3 regions of the Intrasporangium mesophilum genome follow, and region 1 is predicted to be linked to each of the others. Evidence: riboswitches for the same ligand, from Rfam matches in the RefSeq annotation. Region 1 holds a riboswitch; each other region holds the start of a gene.
The links. Region 1 has a riboswitch for S-adenosylmethionine ahead of ACYVLP_RS08530 (LLM class flavin-dependent oxidoreductase). Riboswitches for the same ligand answer to the same signal wherever they lie in the genome.

Region 1 (5,167 bases):
CGTGCCCGAAGGTGAACTGCGAGCTGCCGCCACCGGTGTCGAAGACCACCCGCGACCCTGGTGCCGCACCGATGCCCGACTGCGCACCCAGGTACGCCAGCCGGGTCTCCTCGTCGCCCGAGATGACCTCGACCGTCACCCCACAGCGCTCGCGGACGGCCGCGATGAAGTCCGCGCTGTTCGGGGCGATCCGCAGCCCGGCGGTCCCGACCGCGGCGATGTGCGCGGCCCCGACCGCCCGGGCCTGCTCGGCCATGCCGGCGACGGCCTCCACCGTTCGCGCCATCGGCTCGGGGTTGAGGCGGCCCGTCTCCTGCAGGCCGTCGCCGAGCCGCGTCGTCTCCGCGCGGTCCACGACGGTGCGCCACGCGCCGTCCGCCCCACGCTCGCCGATGTGGAACTTCACCGAGTTCGTGCCCACGTCGATGACGGCATACCGCTCGGTGCCGAAACGGACGAGCCGCCTGAGGCCACTGGCGAAGCTGACGTTCGGCCGCAACGGCAGGCCGAGGTCGCGCACGGCGGCGACGACTCGCTCGGCGTCCTCCGACTCGATGGCAATGGTGCGCGTGGACGCATCCCCCGCACGCACGTCGGTCACCTCCGAGATGCAGCCGCCGATGGTGTACCGCACGCGCCTCTTGTGCACCTCGACCGCGATGAGGTCGGCGTTCGGGACCACCACCTCGCCCATCAGGTCGGCAAGGGTGTACGTGGTGCGAAGCTTGGACGCCGAGGACGAAATGCCAAGCGCCGCAAGCATTTCCTTCACATCGGCCGTGGTCAGCGGGAAGGCCGCCTTCATGACGGGGACCCACTGCTCGAGACCGTCGGCATTCACCTGCACGAGGTGCTTGACGTCCATCAGCTCGTCACGGACCTTGACGGCATCCGTGCCGGTCGAGGACAGCAGGTAGATCTCGTCGCTCTCCTGCACGCGGTCGGGCGTGAGTGAGTCGATGCGCGCCTCAGCGGCCCCGAAACGCTCGCCGAAGCACCGCCACTCCCAGCGGGGGATGATCACGGCCACTGTCTGACCACCTTCGTCGTCGTACGCGTCGCGAGACGAGCGTATTGTGCGTCAGCCCACCCGCGAGGCAACACACCCGGAAGTCGGCAGCTCGCCCCTGTTGCAACTGTGCGGAGATGCAGGTTTCCGGGTGTGTTGCCGGTCAGCCGCCGCCATCCATGACGTTCCTGCCATCGGACAGGACCGGCGAGATGAGCCCGAACACGTTGCCGTCAGGGTCCAGCAGGTAGCCGACACGTCCGATGCCTTCCATGTCCGCGAGGGGAAGCGCCTCTATGCCGCCGAGGTCCAGCCCCTTCTTGAACACGTCGTCGACGTTGCCGTCCACCCCGATCACGATGTCGCACCCCGTGACGGGTGCTCCGGGCTCCGGGGCCGGGCCCTGGCGCTGGGTCAGTCCGCCGTTGATGCCGCTGCCGGGCTCGTTCATCTTCATCGAGCCCTCGCCGGTGTCGATGGACCAGTACGGCATGTCGCCGAACTGACTGAACGTCCAGCCGAGCAGCTGGCCGTAGAAGTCGATGAGCCGCTGCGGCTCTGATGCGTGGATCTCGAAATGCACGACGAGGTTCGCCATGTCTCCTCCCTTTCATCAGTCCAGATCACGCTACGCCGGCAGGCGTCTCACCATGCAAGAAGCCCTTCGACCAATATCCCAGCGAAACGATAGGAATTTGATGGTCGCACAATGGCAGTCCACCCTCTAAATCGCTTGTAACAGAAAGCAATTCGAGCCAACTCGACGATCACGGCGAGCGCTCAGAAGCAGACCAATCCGGGCCAATCCTCGCGTTGACTGGCCTTGAGCGCGCTGCGTAGCGTGGCCGCAGGTCAAGAGCTCCAGCGCCAAGCCCCGGCTCGCTGGGCAGCAACCCTCCTCCGCGGCGGGGTGCTCCGGATGACGACCCGGCTGTCGCCGACCGGCGCCGGCAAGCGTGGACTCGACCCGGGTCCCCAACTGCACCCGCACAGGCAAGGAGACCCCGAAATGCCAGTCGAGTTCCTCGGTGTCGCGTTCCCGGTCGAGCCCGGGAAGACCCACGGAGAGCTGAGCTCACTTGATCTCTACCAGGCCGCTCGCCTTGCCCGCGCTCACGAGGACTACGGGTGGGACAAGGTCCTCGTCGCCGATGACCGCGGATCAGCGGACCCGGCCATGATTGCGGCCTATGTCGGCAGCCAGACCGAGCTGCTCGACATCGTGGTCGCCCACCGGCCGGCAGCGGGTCACCCCCTCGCGGCGGCACGGACCTTCGCGACCCTCGACCACCTCAGCGGCGGCCGCCTCGAGCTGCTCATCGACGACGATGACGTGTCGCCCCAGCATCCTGATGTGGGAGGCTCCACGCCCACGAGCGAGTACCTCACACTCCTCAAGCTTGCGTGGACCAGCTCGGAGCCGTTCAGCTTCGCCGGCCGGCACTATCGCGTCGAAGGCCGAGCGCCAGGCATCAGGCCCGCACAAAGCCCCCGTCCGAGCATCACCGTGCGCAGGACCGGCGGGACACCATCCGAGGCGGCGGCCGCTGCGGCGGATACCGTCGAGCTGCGAGGCGGCGGTCTCCTTCCGACGGCGGCGCAGCTCGACGGTATCCGCGCGGGCGCAGGTGCCGCCGGTCGTGACAGTGCTCGGTTCCAAGTCGCCTTCCGGGCAGTCATCGGGGCGACCGCACGGATCGCCGAGGAGAGGGCTGCAGGCGCCGCCGGCACGACCCTCGCAGGCGACGCCCGACAAGGCCGGACTCAGCTCGTCGGGACGCCTGACACGGTCGCGACCACCCTGCTCGCCTACTACGACCTCGGCGTCAGGGTCTTCTCGGTGCAGGGCCTCGACACCCGCACGGACGCAGTCGACTTCGGCCGTCACGTGATCCCCCTCGTCCGCGCAGAGGTGTCCCGACGCGAAGGCCGGGCGACGGGACCCGCGCACGTGGTGGCGTGAGCTGCGCGATGCGTCAGGTGCTCGTCAGGATCGCCAGCTGCTGGGTCGCCCGGGTCATGGAGACGTAGCGGTCGACCGCCCCTTCGATGCCGGTGCCGAACGACTCAGGGTCGACCAGCACGACCAGGTCGAACTCCAGACCCTTGGCCAGCTCCGGGGTCAGCGACCGCACTCGTGATGTCGCGGCGAACGTGGAATCGCCTATGACACAAGCGACTCCCTCGCCATGGGTGGCGAGCCAGGCGTCGAGGAGCTGGTCCCGGTCGGCGGTAGAGGCGTGCACCACGGGCGCTCGGCCGTCGCGGATCGAGGTCGGCACATTGGCGTCCGGGATGGCTGCACGGATCACCGGCTCGGCCTCGGCCATCACCTCCGTGGGCGTCCGGTAGTTGATGGTCAGCGACGCGAGCGTGTGGCGGTCGAGGCCGATCCGACCGAGGCGCTCCCCCCAGGTCTCGGTGAAGCCGTGCCGCGCCTGGGCGCGGTCGCCGACGATGGTGAGGCTGCGTGACGGGCACCGGAGCAGCAGCATCTGCCACTCGGCATCGGTGAGCTCCTGGGCCTCGTCCACGACGATGTGGGCGAATGGCCCTGTCAGCCGGTCGAGCTCGCCGTTGTCGAGTCCCGACTCGTCGACCAGTGCGTCCGCGAGGTCCTGCCCGCGCAGCATCGACATCACGTGCATCTCCGAGTCGTCGGACGCGATGAGGTCGTCCACCACCCGCGCCATCTGCTCGCGCTCGGCCGACACGACAGCGTCGCGACGGGTCTTGCGGCCAGAGGCCTCTGCGTCGCCGAGCCGCTGACGCGCGGCGTCGAGCAGCGGCAGGTCGGAGACCGTCCACGCCTGCGCGTCCCCGCGCTGAAGCGTGCGGACCTCCTCGACGGTCAGCCACGGGGCACAGCGGCGCAGATAGGCCGGCACCGTCCACAGGTCGCCGACGAGGTCGGTCGCCTCGAGCATCGGCCACGCCCGGTTGAGCGCGGTCACCAGCTCCCGGTTCTGGCGCAGCGAGGCGCGCATCCGCTCCGGCGTGCGGTCGTCATGGTCCTCGTCGTGGTTCTCGTCGCGGTCCTCGTCATGGTCCTCTTCGTGGTCCTCGTCATCGAACTCGTCGTCGTGCCTGTCGGCGATGATCGAGACGAGCTCGTCCCAGATCTGGTCGCGCGCCTCGTTGTGCGGGGTGCCCGGTTCCACAGCCCGGAAGGCCTGCGCCCAGTCGTCGGCGCTGATCCACACCTGCGCCCAGGGCGTCTCGACGGTCATCCCTTCGGTGGGCGGCTCCTCGTAGAGCAGCACAGCCGGCTCGATCGCCGTCACCATGGCGGCCGACGACTTCAGGCGCGCGACCTCCGGGTCCGTCTCGGCGCTCGCGGTCGCCCCCTCGGGGACGAGGTCGCGCAGCGTGCAGGTCAGAACGCCTTCCTCACCGAGGCTGGGCAGGACGTCGGACACGTAGGCGAGGTACGGCTCGTGCGGGCCGACGAAGAGGACGCCGCCGCGCCGGTGCCCCAGGCGCGGGTCGGAGTAGAGCAGGTATGCCGTCCGGTGCAGTGCGACGACCGTCTTGCCGGTGCCGGGCCCTCCGTCCACGACGAGCGGGCCGCGCGAGCCCGCACGGATGATGGCGTCCTGGTCGGCCTGGATCGTGCTAAGCACGTCGCGCATCCGGGACGTGCGAGACCCGCCGAGGCTGGCGATGAAGGCGGACTGGTCATCGAGTGCGGCGTGGTGGTCCACCCCGTCCGGGGCGAACACCTCGTCCCAGAAGTCGTTGACCCTTCCGCGGGCCCAGCGGTACCGGCGACGGCTCGTCAGGCCCATCGGGTTGGCGTGGGTCGCACCGAAGAACGGCTCCGCGGCCGGAGCGCGCCAGTCCACGAGGAGCTGGCGTCCCGCGCTGTCCTTGAGCCCGAGGCGTCCGATGTAGATCGGGTCCGGGTCGTCGGCCATGACCATGCGCCCGAGACAGAGGTCGAGCCCGAACCTGCGCAGGGTGCGCAGGCGTGCGGTCAGCCGGTGCACCTCCTGGTCGCGGTCCAAGGCCTGCTGCCCGGCCCCGCCGGGTGCTCGGCGCGCCGCATCGAGACGGTCGGACAGGTCGGTGATCGTGCGCTCGAGGCTGTCGGCGACAGCGGCGAACTGCCGCTCGTCGGTGGCGATGAGCGCCGGGTCCGCCTTGGCGGCGAGGTAG
Region 2 (5,167 bases), on a different contig from region 1:
TCGTCGACTGCGGCTACATCTACGTCGACGGCACCAACATCGGAGGCACCGACGAGGCCCTGCTCAAGGACCGCCGGATCCTGCGCGACGAGGGCTTCATCACCTGCATCGTCGTGCTCGATGCCGCAACCGGGAAGATCGCATCCGGCCCGGAGATCACGGCGCGCGGCTTCGTCGAGGACGAGGAGATCTTCCAGCAGGTCATCCCCAAGGTGGAGCGCGCCGTGGAGGAGGCGGTCGCCAACGGCGTCCGCGACGACCACCAGCTCCAGCAGGTCATCCGGCGAGCCGTCGGGTCCTGGGTCGGCGGCAAGATCCGCCGGCGGCCCATGATCATCCCGGTCGTGCTCCAGGCCTGAGATGACCGCCACGTACGCCGCTGCGGCACCCGTCGACGAGGGGGAGCCCGACGCGTCCGACGAGCGCGCTCGGCTCCCACGCTGGTGGCTGGACGTGGCCATCGCTGTCGCGCTCGTCCTCCTTGTCGCGATGGGCGCGCTGCGCTGGCTGGACTCGACGGCATACCTCGTGGTGGTCATCCAGTCCGGCGCCCCGTTCGTGGTCGTCGGGCTCATCCTGCTGACAGCCGCGACCCTGCTGCTGCGGCGGTGGTGGATGGTGGTGCCGGTCGTCGCGGCGCTCACGGTCGCGATGGCGATGGCCGTGCCGACGTACCGGTCCCATGCGTCGCCCAAGGCGGACCGCGACCTCACGGTCATGGCAGCGAACCTGCGCTTCGGGCAGGCGAACCCGCTGCAGCTGATGGACGCCGTGCGCTACCACAGCGTCGACGTGCTCGTGCTCACGGAGGCCACGCCGGACGCCATCCAGGGTCTCGACGACGACGGCGCGACCGCTTACTTCACGCAGCGGGTCGGAACGCCTCGGGCGGACACCTACACCGGCACGATGATCCTCTCGCGCTACCCGCTGAGCCTGCGCAGCGCCGGGACCGACCCTGCCGTCGAGGCGACGCCGAGCGCGCAGCCCGAGGTCGACGTGACTGTCGCCGAAGGCCGGGTGCGCCTCAAGGTGGCGCACCCGATGGCTCCGCTGCGCGGCGCGACGGACCAGTGGCACGCCGGCCTGCAGCGCCTCGACGCCTGGAAGGACGCGCAGCAGGGCAGCGAGCCGGTGCTCATCGCCGGTGACTTCAACGCGGCCTTCGGCCATCCGGTCTTCCGTGACCTCGCGACCGGGCTGATGGACGCCCAGCGGGAGGCTGGTCAGGGCTGGGTGCGCACCTGGCCCTACTCCGACAGCCGTATGCCGCCCTACGTCCAGATCGACCACGTGCTGAGCCGGGGGCTCACCCTCGTCGACGCCGGTGAGATTGCGTACAACCGGGCCGACCACGCGGCCGTGTGGGCGAGCTACGCCCTCCGGAAAGCCGGCTGACCGCCGCCGGGGGGCCGCGCCGTCCCGAACTGGTCGAGTGAGCGCGTCGTCCCACGCCTCCCACGTTGCCGAGGACGCGCTGGTCCGCGCCTCACCAGGGCCGGTCGACCTCGATGTCGCGCGGGTCGTCGCCGTCGAGCACCCAGCCCGCCTCGGTGTGCGACCAGGACGAGACCGGGCCCTGCTCGACCAGCCGGCGGACCGCCGTGACGAGGCGCTCGACGCCCTCCGCCGTGCTGCCCAGCCCGATGCTGGCGCGGACGGCGGTAGCCGGCTGCTCGCCCCAGGGGTCGTCGAGGAGCTCATCGACGAGCAGGTGCGCGCAGAACTTGCCGTCACGCACACCGATCCCGTGCTCGACGGAGAGCACCTGCGACACGAGGGAGGAGTCGAAGCCGTCGACGGTGAAGGCCACGACGCCGACCCGGTCGTGCTCATCATCGAAGATGTGGAGCACCTCGACGCCGGGCACGTCCTCCAGGCCGTCCCGCAGGCGTGACAGGAGCTGCTCCTCGTGAGCCTCGATCGCGGCTCGGTGTTGGCGGATCGTCGCGCACGCCGCGGCGAGGGCGATGGCACCGATGACGTTCGGGCTGCCGCCCTCATGGCGGGCCGGGCCGACCGCCCACGTCGTGCCCTCCTCGGTGACGGCACGGGTGGCGCCCCCGCCGAACAGGTACGGCGTGCCGGCGTCGAGCCAGTCGGACCGGCCCGCGAGGACGCCGGCGCCGTAGGGGGCGTACGTCTTGTGGCCGGAGAACGCGACGTAGTCGGCATCCCAGGCGGCGAGGTCGATGGTGCGGTGCGCGGACAGCTGCGCGGCATCGACGGCGATGCGTGCCCCGTGGTCGTGGGCGAGCCGCGCGAACCGCTCGACGGGCCAGACCTCGCCGGTCACGTTGGACGCGGCCGCGATGACCACGAGCCGGTGACGCGATGGGTGCTCCGAGAGTGCCTCGTCGAGCAGCGCGTGGGCGTCCTCGACCGACTCCGGGACCGGAAGCCGGACCGTGCGGAAGCGGCCCCACGGAAGCAGCGTCGAGTGGTGCTCGGTCCCGAAGACGAACACGGTCGTGCGGCCCGGCAGGGCCCTGGACAGCACCGACCAGGAGTCCGTGGTCGTGCGGGTGAAGACGACGATGTCGTCCGCTCGGGCCCCGACGAACTCGGCCACCTCGGAGCGGGCCTGCTCGTACCACGCGCTCGTCAGGCGGGAGGCGAACCCGGCGCCGCGGTGGACGGAGGAGTACGTCTCCAGCGCCCGGTCGACCGCAGCCTTGACCTCGGTCAGGGCCGGGGTCGAGGCGGCGTGGTCGAGGTTGGCGTAGGTGACCTCGCCCCTCAGGGTGGGGACGCGCAGGCCGGCGCCGACGACGCTCGGCAGCGTGTTCGCCTCCGGCACGACGTGCAGGGCCCGCGTGCGCACGACCGGCGCCGGCGCGCCGCCACAGAGTGCGGTGGTAGGGAGAACGGACATGAGACTGCTCCTGGGTCTGAGGGACCCACCGGATGCAGGCCCGCGCTTGCCGGCCCTCGCATGTCACGAACACCACGAGGAACGGCCAGGTCGTCACCCGGAGCACCCCACCGCGGAGGAGGGTTGCTGGCCAGCGAGCCGGGGCTTGTCGCTGACACTCTTGACCTGGCACGACGATAGGGGGCCCGCCGGAGGCCTGTCCACCCGTCGGTCCGGAGGTGTCGCCATCTGAGACACCGTGCCGCCCCGCGTCGTGCTCTCCTGTCGAGCGCTCCTGTCGCGCCCTCCTGTCCCGCCCTCCTGTCGCCCTGTCCGTCGCGCGTCTGGCCGGCGGACTCCACCCTCACGTCCAGTGAGCAGCTCGTCCCTCTGGCCACTCTGGCCACTCGGTTCGACGGGGCTGCTGGGACTGAGCGCTCACTCGACCTGCGTTGAGGTCGGGGCGTGTGTGTGGTCGTGTGGCTGGTGGGACTGGGCGCTCACTCGACGAGAGGCGGGGGTGGGAAGGACGTCGCGCTCCACGGTCGCGTGGCCTCCCGCCGGGGTGAGGTCACCCCCCGACGTATGCCGCGAGGTGCTCGCCCGTGAGCGTGCCCTGCGACGCCACGAGCTCGGCGGGAGAACCCTCGAAGACGACCCGGCCGCCGTCGTGGCCAGCGCCCGGGCCGAGGTCGATGACCCAGTCGGCATGCGCCATGACGGCCTGGTGGTGCTCGATGACGATGACGGACTTGCCGGAGTCGACCAGCCGGTCGAGGAGCCCGAGCAGCTGCTCGACGTCGGCCAGGTGCAGACCGCTCGTCGGCTCGTCGAGCACGTAGACGTCGCCCTTCTCGGCCATCTGCGTCGCCAGCTTGAGCCGCTGACGCTCGCCGCCGGACAGCGTGGTGAGGGGCTGGCCGAGGCTGAGGTAACCCAGCCCGACGTCGTCCAACCGGCGCAGGATCTGGTGCGCCGGAGGGATCTTGGCCTCGCTGTCGGCGAAGAACTCGACGGCCTCGGCGACGGGCATGGCCAGGACCTCGCTGATGTCCTTGCCGCCGAAGGTGTACTCGAGCACCTGGGCCTGGAACCGCTTGCCTCCGCACTCCTCGCACACGACGGCGACTCCGGCCATCATCGCCAGGTCGGTGTAGATCACCCCGGCGCCGTTGCACGTCGGGCACGCGCCCTCGGAGTTGGCGCTGAACAGCGCCGGCTTGACCCCGTTGGCCTTGGCGAAGGCCTTCCGGATCGGCTCGAGCAGCCCGGTGTACGTGGCGGGATTGCTGCGGCGAGATCCGCGGATCGCTCCCTGGTCGACGACCACCACGCCGTCGCGGCCCGCAACCGAGCCGCGCACCAGCGAGCTCTTGCCGGAGCCCGCCACGCCGGTGATGACGACAAGCACGCCGAGCGGAAGGTCGACGTCGACGTCCCGCAGGTTGTGCGTGCTCGCGCCGCGCACCTCGAGGGCTCCGGACGAGGTCCGGACGGACGGCTTGAGCCTGGCGCGGTCGTCGAGGTGTCGCCCGGTGATCGTGTCGCTCCCGCGAAGCCCGTCGACGGTCCCCTCGAAGACCACCTCGCCGCCGGCCGTGCCCGCGCCGGGCCCGAGGTCGACGACGTGGTCGGCGATGGCGATGGCCTCGGGCTTGTGCTCCACCACGAGCACCGTGTTGCCCTTGTCGCGCAGCTGCAGCAGCAGGCCGTTCATGCGCTGGATGTCATGGGGGTGCAGGCCGATCGTCGGCTCGTCGAAGACATACGTGACGTCGGTGAGCGAGGACCCCAGGTGCCGGATCATCTTGGTGCGCTGGGCTTCTCCGCCGGACAGCGTGCCCGACGAACGATCGAGGCTGAGGTAGCCCAGACCCATCTCGACGAACGACTCGAGGGCGTCACGAAGCGCGGTCAGCAGCGGGGCCACTGACGGCTCCTGCAGTGCGCGCACCCAGTCGGCGAGGTCGCTGATCTGCATGGCGCACGCGTCGGCGATGCTGATGCCCGCGATCTTCGAGGACCGGGCCGCCTTGCTCAGGCGGGTTCCCTCGCACTCGGGACAGGTCGTGAAGGTCACCGCCCGCTCGACGAAGGCGCGGATGTGCGGCTGGAGCGAGTCGACGTCCTTGGACAGCATCGACTTCTGGATCTTCGGGACGAGCCCCTCGTAGGTGAGGTTGATCCCCTCGACCTTGATCTTGGTCGGCTCCTTGTAGAGCAGGTCGTGCAGCTCCCTCTTGGTGTACTTGCGGATCGGCTTGTCCGGGTCGAAGAAGCCGCTGCCGCGGAAGATGCGGCCGTACCAGCCGT
Region 3 (5,167 bases), on a different contig from region 1:
GGACGCCCTCCAGGCGGCGACCGTCCTGCAGGCCGCGACCCGCGTCGGGCTGGAGCGGCTCGACGCCACCCCGGACGTCGACCCCGAGACCCGTGACGTGCTCCGCGAGCGCTCCGACGACCGGCTCAACCAGATGTGGGAGCGACTCGGCCCTCGTGGAGCCGACGCCGCCGAGACGCCGAGCGACCGGTACGTCCGTGCCAGGCTGGGAATGCTCCAGGCCGAGCGCGACGAGGTGCTTCGGCTGCGCGACGAGGGACGCGCCGACCACGTGGTGCTGCGCGTCGTGCTCGGCGCGCTCGACCTCGAGGAGACGATGCTCGACCGCATCGACAAGCAGACCGCACGTCTGGCAGAGAGTGAGATGTTGCCCGTGGAGACCATCCAAGCCCCGTGCGAGCACCTGGAGGACGGCGAGGCCTGCCTCGAGCCTCGGACACCCGAAGGCTGCGAGGAGTGCCTGCGTCAGGGGACGACGTGGGTGCACCTGCGCCTGTGCCTCGAGTGCGGGCATGTCGGGTGCTGCGACTCGTCCGAGTTCAAGCACGCGACCGCGCACTTCCATGAGACCGGACACCCGGTCATGCGCTCGATCGAGCCGGGGGAGTCGTGGCGGTGGTGCTACGTCGACCAGGTCGTCGGCTGAGCGGTTCCGCCCCCGTCACGGGCTGGCCGTGAGCGGCGGCGCCCTGCGACGATCTGGCGATGGCACAGAGCGCGGCCGGGCCGTATACCGACGAGTGCGTCGCCGCGGTCCGTGACGATCCGGGTGGCCGGCTGGACCTGCTGCGCCGCCTCTACGAGGTCCCGCGCCCCTACGACCGCGGCTACCTGCCGTACCTGCGCGCCGCGACGGCGTTCATGCGCTGGCAGCACCGGCGCGGGCTGCTCAACCCGGAGTCGGGTCCGTCGCCAGGGAGCCCCTGGTGGCGCGCCCTCAACGAGGCGCTCCTGCGCGACACGTGCGAGGCCCGGGCCCTGGCCTTCGGCCGGAGCGGCGAGCCCCGCACCCCGGGTGTCGCGGCGATGCTCGAGTTCATCCGAGCGCCCACGGCGACGTCGTGGTACCGCGCGCACAACGTGACGATCGCGACGGCATACCTGGCCAACGAGGCCACGGCCGCCCGCGAGCGCCAGGTCGAGCGCTTCTTCATCAACCTCGTCCTCGTGCGGGTCCTCTACGCGCACGCGCTCGTCGCCAACCCGCGCCTCGCGCTCGCCTGGCTAGCGCCCTGTGGGCGGCTCGTCGGCGACCCGCGGCTCAGCATGACCGGCATCTTCCTGTCGCTGTCGCGCGTGCTGCCGGACCGCTATCCGCTCGAGGGCGACCTCGAGGCGTACGTCGACGCGGAGCACAGCATCGGGCATCTGCTCGACGTCGGCATCATCGTGCCGCGGCTCGGCCCGCTGTTCGAGTGGTCGGCTCTCGCGCTCGGCCTCCCGGGTCTCGACGGGGTGCTCGCGCGCCCGGGAACCGTCCCGGCATACGCCTGGGACCCGCTGGAAGCCTCTGTCTGGCAGACCGAGCCGTCACGCCTGGCCCGGCTGGCCCGCCGTGCGGTGCCTCCGACGCGCCGTCGGACATAGCAACCCGGGGTCGCACGGCTGCGTCGAGCGCGTACGACCCCGGGTGACGTGACGTGGTGTGTCGGACGGTCCCGGCTACGCCTTGGCGGCAGTGAACCCCTGCTCCAGGTCGGCGAGGATGTCGTCGATGTGCTCGATCCCGACCGACAGGCGCACCAGGCCGGGCGTGACGCCGGCTGCGAGGCGGTCCTCGTCGGGGCCCTGCGAGTGGGTCGTCGACGCGGGGTGGATCACGAGCGACCGGACGTCGCCGATGTTCGCGACATGGCTGTGCAGCGTCAACGCCTCGACGAACCTCTTGCCCGCGTCGAGCCCGCCGACGATCTCGAACGACAGCACGGCGCCGGCGCCGCGCGGCGTGTATTTCTCCGCAAGCGTGTGGAACGGGCTGTCCGGCAAGGACGCCCAGACGACCCGCTCCACCTGCTCGTGCTCCGTGAGGTATGCCGCGACCTTGTGGGCGTTCTCGACATGACGCTCGATCCGCAGCGACAGAGTCTCGAGCCCCTGCGCGATGAGGAAGGCGTTGAACGGCGAGGCGGCCGGGCCGAGGTCCCGCAGCAGCTGCACGCGAGCCTTGAGGATGAAGGCGAGGTTGGCGCCGAGGGCGCTGCCGACGCCGAGGTCACGCGCGAAGACGAGTCCGTGGTAGCTCTCCTCGGGCGTGTTGTAGTTCGGGAACTTCTCGGGGTCGGCGCCGAAGTCGAAGCGGCCCGCGTCGACGATGACGCCCGCGATCGACGTGCCGTGCCCGCCGAGGTACTTCGTCGCCGAGTGGACCACCACGTCCGCGCCCCACTCGATCGGCCGGATGAGGTACGGCGTCGCGACCGTGTTGTCGACGACGAGCGGCACGCCGTGCTCGTGGGCGAGGGCGGCGACGGCCTCGATGTCGAGGATCTCTGACTTCGGGTTGGCGATCGTCTCGCCGAACAGCAGCTTGGTGTTGGGCCGGATCGCCGCCCGCCACGAGTCGATCGAGGTCGGGTCCTCCACGAAGCCGACCTCGATGCCGAACTTCGGCAGGGTGTGCTTGAAGAGGTTGAACGTGCCGCCGTAGAGCGACGGCGACACGACGACGTGGTCGCCGGCCTCGGCGATGTTGAGCACTGCGAGCGTCTCGGCGGCCTGGCCCGAGGCGACGAGCAGCGCTCCGACTCCACCTTCGAGGGCGGCGATCCGCTGCTCCACGACGTCGGTCGTCGGGTTCATGAGGCGGGTGTAGATGTTGCCGAACTCCTTGAGCCCGAACAGGTTTGCGGCGTGGTCTGTGTCGTTGAAGACGTAGCTGGTCGTCTGGTAGATCGGCAGGGCCCGCGCTCCCGTCGCGCTGTCGGCGGACTGTCCGGCATGGATCTGCTTGGTCTCGAAGGACCAGCTGGGGCTCGTCGTCATCGGTGTTTCCTCCATCGTTCGACAGGTCTGGTCGCCGATGACCGGGCGCACCCATGCCCCAGGCACCGACGGATCGGTGCGGAAGAGAACTCTCCGCGCTTGCCCACGGCGGATGCCGCGGACCAGGTCCTCACCCGGGGCACCCCACCGCGGTTGGAGGGTTGCCGGCCAGCGAGCCGGGGCTTGGCGCTGGCACTCATGACCTACTGCGGAGTGTAGGCACGCTTCGCGGTGGCCACGCAGGGGGCGTCCTCATGCTGGACGGCGGTCGCGTGGCGTCGATCACTAGGACGTCCTACTAAATCGAACTCGCGAGTAGGATCGCGCCCGTGAGCACGAACGCCGACTTCGACCTGTTCCGTACCAGCGAGGACCACGAGGCACTGCGGGAGGCGGTCCGCGCCGTCGCCGAGGACAAGATCGCCCCGTATGCCGCCTCCGTCGACGAGGAGGCGCGCTACCCCCAGGAGGCGCACGACGCCCTCGTCGCGTCCGATTTCTTCGCGCCCCACGTTCCGGAGGAGTACGACGGGGTCGGGGCCGATGCGCTGGCGACCTGCATCGTCATCGAGGAGGTGGCGAGGGTCTGTGCGTCCTCCTCACTCATCCCCGCCGTCAACAAGCTCGGCTCGCTGCCGCTCATCCTCGCCGGCAGCGACGAGATCAAGCGGACGTACCTCCCGCCCCTCGCGCAGGGCCGGACCACGTTCTCTTATGGCCTGTCCGAGCGGGAGGCCGGCTCCGACACCGCGGCCATGAAGTGCCGGGCCCGCGCCGACGGTGACGACTGGGTCATCAACGGCCAGAAGTCGTGGATCACCAACGCCGGTGTCTCGGAGTACTACACGGTCCTGGCCGTCACCGACCCCGACGGTCCCCGGGGCAGCAACGTCACGGCGTTCGTCCTCGAGAAGTCAGACCAGGGGTTCACGTTCGGCGAGAAGGAGCGCAAGCTCGGCATCAAGGGCAGCCCGACGCGTGAGCTGCACTTCGACAACGTCCGTATCCCCGGCGACCGCGTGGTCGGCGTCGTGGGCGACGGGCTCAAGCTGGCGCTGCGCACCCTCGACCACACCCGGGTCACCATCGGCGCGCAGGCCGTCGGCATCGCCCAAGGCGCCATCGACCAGGCCATCGCCTACGTCAAGGACCGCAAGCAGTTCGGCAAGCGGATCGCCGACTTCCAGGGCATCCAGTTCATGCTTGCCGACATGGCGATGGAGCTCGAGGCAGCCCGCCAGATGGTCTACGTCGCAGCGGCCAAGTCCGAGCGCGGCGACAAGGACCTTCCCTTCTTCGGCGCGGCCGCGAAGTGCTACGCCTCTGACGTCGCGATGAAGGTGACGACGGACGCGGTGCAGCTGCTCGGAGGCGCCGGCTACACCCGGGACTTCCCGCTCGAGCGGATGATGCGCGACGCGAAGATCACGCAGATCTACGAGGGCACGAACCAGGTCCAGCGCATCGTCATGGCCCGCCAGCTGCTCGGGTGACTGCTCCGGTGACGGCTGCTGCTCACTCGGCGCAGGAGATCCGCCGGTAGAGGGTGTAGGGCCCCGCTGAGCGGACCTTCTGCCAGGCGGGTGACCTGTCCACCGCGTCGACCCCCCGGTACTCGTCCAGCGTCACCTTGAGCACCGGGTGCGCCGCCTCGCCGCCGGTGACGGCCCAGTCCACCTGGTGCCGCTGCGCGGCCGCGCAGACCTCCGGGTCGGCGCCGACGGCGTCGAGACGCAAGGACAAAAGGGAGATGTCGCCGGGGTAGTTCGTCTTCTCGGTCGGTACGAGGAGGCGACGCCCACTGACGACGTAGAGGTACGTCGCACCGTTCCACGGGTTTGCGGCGACGACGGCATCCGGGGGCAGTGACGCCGACAGCTCCCGGAGCGCGACCAGCTCGTCGTCGGTGACCCACGACCGGTCGGCCGACGGGTGGAAGTACGGTCGCAGCACCTCCTGGTGGGCGCCGACGTAGAGGATGGTCGTGGCTCCGAGCACGGCGACGGCGCCCACCGCCGCAGCCTCGCGCCGGGTCACGACGCTCCGGACCCGCCGGGCCAGCAGCCCGGACACGAGGTCGCCCAGCCACACCAGAGCGGCGGACGACGCCACCACGGCGGGCAGGATGACGATGGTCTCGATGCGTGGGGTGTCGTTGTACCAGGGCCAGGTGAGGGCGCGCACG

Region 2: it holds a riboswitch for S-adenosylmethionine, as region 1 does, so the genes downstream of both, ACYVLP_RS10985 (aminotransferase class V-fold PLP-dependent enzyme) here and ACYVLP_RS08530 (LLM class flavin-dependent oxidoreductase) in region 1, are expected to answer to the same signal.
Region 3: it holds a riboswitch for S-adenosylmethionine, as region 1 does, so the genes downstream of both, ACYVLP_RS22435 (bifunctional o-acetylhomoserine/o-acetylserine sulfhydrylase) here and ACYVLP_RS08530 (LLM class flavin-dependent oxidoreductase) in region 1, are expected to answer to the same signal.

What each region holds. Positions count from the first base shown of each region.
Region 1 covers NZ_BAAGRF010000009.1:229,458-234,624, reverse strand. Annotated here, with positions in the region: gene ACYVLP_RS08540 (Ppx/GppA phosphatase family protein) at 1-1,030, opposite strand, end outside; gene ACYVLP_RS08535 (VOC family protein) at 1,173-1,607, opposite strand; SAM riboswitch class IV at 1,860-1,972, shown strand; gene ACYVLP_RS08530 (LLM class flavin-dependent oxidoreductase) at 2,019-2,972, shown strand; gene helR (RNA polymerase recycling motor ATPase HelR) at 2,986-5,167, opposite strand, start outside.
Region 2 covers NZ_BAAGRF010000012.1:52,186-57,352, forward strand. Annotated here, with positions in the region: gene ACYVLP_RS10975 (ribonuclease J) at 1-359, shown strand, start outside; gene ACYVLP_RS10980 (endonuclease/exonuclease/phosphatase family protein) at 361-1,398, shown strand; gene ACYVLP_RS10985 (aminotransferase class V-fold PLP-dependent enzyme) at 1,490-2,875, opposite strand; SAM riboswitch class IV at 2,913-3,041, opposite strand; gene ACYVLP_RS10990 (ATP-binding cassette domain-containing protein) at 3,426-5,167, opposite strand, start outside.
Region 3 covers NZ_BAAGRF010000029.1:566,920-572,086, reverse strand. Annotated here, with positions in the region: gene ACYVLP_RS22445 (Na+/H+ antiporter) at 1-646, shown strand, start outside; gene ACYVLP_RS22440 (hypothetical protein) at 706-1,587, shown strand; gene ACYVLP_RS22435 (bifunctional o-acetylhomoserine/o-acetylserine sulfhydrylase) at 1,663-2,982, opposite strand; SAM riboswitch class IV at 3,073-3,186, opposite strand; gene ACYVLP_RS22430 (acyl-CoA dehydrogenase family protein) at 3,312-4,475, shown strand; gene ACYVLP_RS22425 (DUF6541 family protein) at 4,498-5,167, opposite strand, start outside.